DNA from 2 places in the Acinetobacter sp. C26M genome. Region 2 is predicted to be linked to the other one. Evidence: riboswitches for the same ligand, from Rfam matches in the RefSeq annotation. Region 2 holds a riboswitch; the other holds the start of a gene.
What was found. Region 2 has a riboswitch for fluoride ahead of crcB (fluoride efflux transporter CrcB). Riboswitches for the same ligand answer to the same signal wherever they lie in the genome.
Positions count from the first base shown of each region.

Region 1 (2,399 bases), 1.4 Mb from region 2:
ACGGCTGCTGTGGTAATTGGTTGGCGAATCGACATCATATGCTGTTCATTGCCCAAGTCATTCATTAATACACCTGGGGTTTGATTCAGCACCTGTCCAATAAAGGTTGCATGTTTATCTTCAATGTCCTTGCTGTTAATTTTACTGATCGCAGCAGGGGTATTATTAATCGATTCACCTTCACGACTGGCAGTCACTACAATGGTGGCTAAGGTTTTGGTGGCATCAGATGGTGTAGCTTCTGCAAAAACAACATTACTATAGCCAGCAGAAAGGCACGCAGCCGCTAATACAGACAAACGGAATTGAGTATTCATTTTAAACTCTATAATAAGCAATAAATAAGGACGCACCACCGTTAGTTACGGGGTACGAAGTAAAATTTGCGATTTATAAAGCGAGTGGTGGGGCTTGTTTGGTGGGGAAAATATAAAAGATACGGGCGATGTGCAGATCTTCTGTCCACGTATGGCACAGGCATCGTACGCGACTGAACCAAGCCAGTAGAAATATAATGATGAATGCAATGATTGGGACGATAGCGGCAGCGTCTAGACCATGGGAGCATAAAGGACAATGCTTCATGATTTGGCTCGCCAGTGCATACACGTGTTGTGCATATTCACTGAGCTGAGCATGTTTGACTTGCTGTAGCTGCGATCCATGATGCATGTCGTGCATGCTGTGTTGATGATGACTTGAATGTGTCTGTGACATCAAAGAGGCATTTTGAATTTCTGTGACTTGGCAATGGCTTGGCATTGCATAAAGTGCAGGTACGACGCCTGTATGGACCATCGTTGGTAAGAAGATATGCCAGAGTAAACACAGCAAAGTAATCGCGCCAAAATAGGCACGCCACTTAAGCAAATGTTGACGAAAACTGGACTTCATATCAGCGATACGTCGTAGGAGAAATGTGGCAGCAGTATAATTAAAAAAATATTACACTTCAAAACATATTGGTTACATGTAGGCTGATATTTTTATTAACTAAATGATTTTTCACTAGGGATTCATATAAATATAGAAGTCAAATCATTGGTTCAATCCTAAATTGCAAATGCTTTAAGATCGTACTAAGATAAATAACTTAAAATAAGGAAATGGCATTCTTCCTTTAAAAAACCGCCAATCATTGGCTAATGATGCCTACGTAACCCTGAATTTATAACAATTAAATAGGGTGCGTAGGGTTACGCATTCTATTTTTTGGAGATGCGTATGAAAGGTTCTTTACTAAAGTTTTATCTTGAAGAAAATAAGCTATATAAAGGAAAGCAGCTCTATGAGTGGCTTATTGAAACAGCTAAATCGCTAGGACTCAGAGGTGTAACTGTAAATAGCGGTGTTGAAAGTTTTGATCGACAAGGCCATTTACACTCTGCTCATTTTTTTGAACTGGCTGACCGTCCGATACAGCTTGAGTTTGTCTTAGACACTGAACAAGAGATCTTATTGTTTTCATCAATTTCTCAAGAAAATATTTCACTTTTTTATACAAAAACTGCCATTGAATTTGGAAGTGTGGGAAATAAGGAGAATAATAATGTCTAATATAATTTCAGGCTTAAACATTCCTGATGATTTTTACAGCTTGATTGAAATTCCAGAAAATCATGCACCTGTCAAATACGAAATGAATAAAGAATATGATGCTTTATTTGTTGATCGTTTTTTAAGTACAGCAATGGTATATCCAGCGAATTATGGCTATATTCCGCAAACACTCAGTGAAGATGGCGATCCTTTAGATGTTTTAGTCCTTGCACCATATGCAGTGGTGGCTGGTTCAGTGATTCGGAGTCGCCCTGTTGGTGTCATGTATATGGAGGATGAACATGGTATGGACGCAAAAATTATTGCTGTCCCGCATACTAAAGTCTCTCCTCTATATGAGTCTATAAAAGATATTCAAGACATTCATCCTCTCATTCTGGAGAGGATTAAACATTTTTTTGAACACTATAAAGACTTGGAAGAGGGTAAATGGGTCAAATTTATTGGCTGGGAAAATGTGCAGAAAGCAAAAGAAGAAATTTTAAAATCTGTCCAAGCTTATCCAGTTTAAATAATAGATAAAATAAAAGCCCATGTTGTATGGGCTTTTATTTTGCAGATTAAGCTTAACGTGTTGGTAAGACGTCTTTTAATGCTTCATGCATTTCGAGTAATGCTTTTTCAGTAGTTTCCCAATCGATACAGCCATCAGTCACTGATTTACCGTATTCAAGATCACAGAGGTTTTCAGGAATATCCTGACGACCACCTTTTAAGTGACTCTCCACCATAATCCCAACAATTGATTTGTTGCCATCAAGGATTTGTTCAGTGATATTTTTCAAAACTAAAGGTTGTAAGTACGGGTCTTTGTTTGAGTTGGCATGGCTGGTATCAAT
Region 1 is NZ_CP098478.1:2,112,883-2,115,281, reverse strand. Features, by position in the region: gene NDN11_RS09665 (TonB-dependent receptor) at 1-317, opposite strand, end outside; gene NDN11_RS09660 (hypothetical protein) at 391-894, opposite strand; fluoride riboswitch at 1,094-1,162, shown strand; gene NDN11_RS09655 (DUF190 domain-containing protein) at 1,225-1,557, shown strand; gene ppa (inorganic diphosphatase) at 1,550-2,071, shown strand; gene NDN11_RS09645 (3-deoxy-7-phosphoheptulonate synthase) at 2,127-2,399, opposite strand, start outside.
Region 1: it holds a riboswitch for fluoride, as region 2 does, so the genes downstream of both, NDN11_RS09655 (DUF190 domain-containing protein) here and crcB (fluoride efflux transporter CrcB) in region 2, are expected to answer to the same signal.

Region 2 (2,399 bases):
AGTCCCGAACTAAACTTCATAAAAAATGCCAATCATCTGATTGGCATTTTTTATTTCACTCATATTCAAGCCTCTAACAAATCAAATGGCTTGAAAAAAGTTCCATATCCCATGCTCACTGATTCATTGTTTACAAATAAATTTCAATAAAACTTGAAATGAATAAGATTGACTGCACATATTGTTATGTTATAACATTTCCATAAACAATAGGAGCCATTCCAAATGCGTAAAGATATCCACCCTGCTTATCAACAAGTCTTGTTCCATGATACCAATGCAGATGCCTACTTCTTAATTGGTAGTACACTGCAAACGAAACAAACTAAAGAATATCAAGGTCAAGTCTACCCTTACGTCACCCTTGATATTTCTAGTGCATCACACCCGTTTTATACAGGTGAAGTACGCCAAGCAAGCAATGAAGGCCGTGTTGCAAGCTTTAACAAACGCTTTGCACGTTTTAACCGCAAAGGTTAATTTTCATTTAAGTTTCACACATTAGGCTGTAAGCATTAGGAGTCTAAGCTTATCTCTCCTCCACTTAGACTTCTTTTTTTATACCTAACATTTACCCTCTAAGAATCTAGCGTTGCCTGTCCAACCACACCAAACTCAATCGGTGTTTTGACATAAAACAAAGAGATTTCTTTGCTATTCAAATAATTCATCAATTCGACTGCCTGTTCATTTGTTACTGCGAACTGGATCTGTACAGGTCGATCAGCCAACTCAAAGAAACTGGCTGAATGAAACAAACCATGATGATCAACACCTTCCAGTCCAGCGAGCACCGTCGCGCCGCGCAAGTTCATTTGTTTTGCGACAGACAATAACCATTCGCTGATCAGTTGTCCCTGATAGTTACGATTTTGCGCGGTATAAAAAGTTATTAAAAACCCATTCATTATCACCACTCCCACACTATGCGGCACTTAGCCATTGATGCAAACTCATACCCAAAATCGTAAACAACAATGACCCAATCACATGAATCAAAATTGCTGCACAGGCATAACCCAACTTACCACTTTGCAATAAGGCAATAATCTCGGCAGAAAAGGTCGAAAATGTGGTTAATGCACCACAGAAGCCAGTAATCACAAACAGTTTGTAATTTGGACTCAGTGAACTTTGAGAAAAATAAGAAATTGCAAAACCGATAATAAAGCCACCAACAAAGTTGACTGTGACCGTACCCAAAGGAATATTGGGAAAAATTGGATTGAGCTTTAAACCCAGGAACCAACGCAACCATGCGCCTAATACAGAACCTAAAGCGATTGAAAGTAATGGATAGTACATGACTTACTCCAAAGGCAGTGTTGGAGTGAAAGAATAATGTGACATTGATTTATAGCTATTGTTCTGAATAATTTTCATTGCGAACTCCAAAATGGGAACAGAGCACGCACGAACCTACGCCCCCTGTTCAGGGTAACGTAGGCATCATTAGCCATTATGGCGGTTTGTGACAGGAGGAATGCCATCTCCTTTGCTCTAAAATAACATATTTTTTGGGCAACTCAACCCATGTTTTTGATGCTGAATGACGCTGTGTATAAACATGAACTTATCCACAATTTATTCCGATGTTGCTAAAACTTTTTCCCCAACCACATAGAAATCTAATGCAGGTACGACAAAAGCGAAGGCTTCTGTCTCATCGCCTAAACCAAATTGTTGCAATAATTTGGGTGCTTGTAATGCACGAACCTGAGCAGCTTGAATCTGTTGAAACTGAAACGGCATCTGAATATCCCCTTGTGATATTCGACTCGGTTGATCAACCCATTCAGCCCATGCCTGATCTTGATCGACCAAAAACTCAACAGCCTTTTCCCAAGATGGAAATAACGACTGCCATGCATCAGGTAATTGTTTATCTGTGGTAATTTCTACGTCACTACTTAGAGAATAATCGGCATCAACACGCATTTCGGTATGAATCACTTGCTTATCCCGTTGATGTTGAAAAGTCGATGCATATTGTGCTGGCATCACATCACTGGCAAAACGGCCAGCAATGACATATAAAGCCTGATCAACGATTACCTGCTCAAAAATCACGGTCTTTGGATGTGACTCATCCAAATAAAAGCGCCAGTTACTTTGTCGAGGTGAGGGCATTAACTGACGTAATTTTCCCAAGAAACTGAAGCCAAAATGATGATGCTGATAAGTCAAAATCGTAAAAATGGTTTTTCCGTCTTTTTCCCATAACGGTACATCTTTGGGATAGCGCTGACGTACCTGTTCAACATCTACCAGCCACGACAAATACACAATATTGCTGACCTGACTCTGCAAAGGCATAAACGGCAGTAGACGCATCATCAAACGGCGCAGTTGCAATAGGAAGTGGCAACTAAAAACGGGAGCGAGAAAGCGCAATAAAC
Region 2 is NZ_CP098478.1:3,490,016-3,492,414, forward strand. Features, by position in the region: gene NDN11_RS16055 (ABC1 kinase family protein) at 1-13, shown strand, start outside; gene NDN11_RS16060 (type B 50S ribosomal protein L31) at 226-480, shown strand; gene NDN11_RS16065 (DUF190 domain-containing protein) at 579-908, opposite strand; gene crcB (fluoride efflux transporter CrcB) at 925-1,305, opposite strand; fluoride riboswitch at 1,437-1,503, opposite strand; gene NDN11_RS16075 (DUF2071 domain-containing protein) at 1,585-2,399, opposite strand, start outside.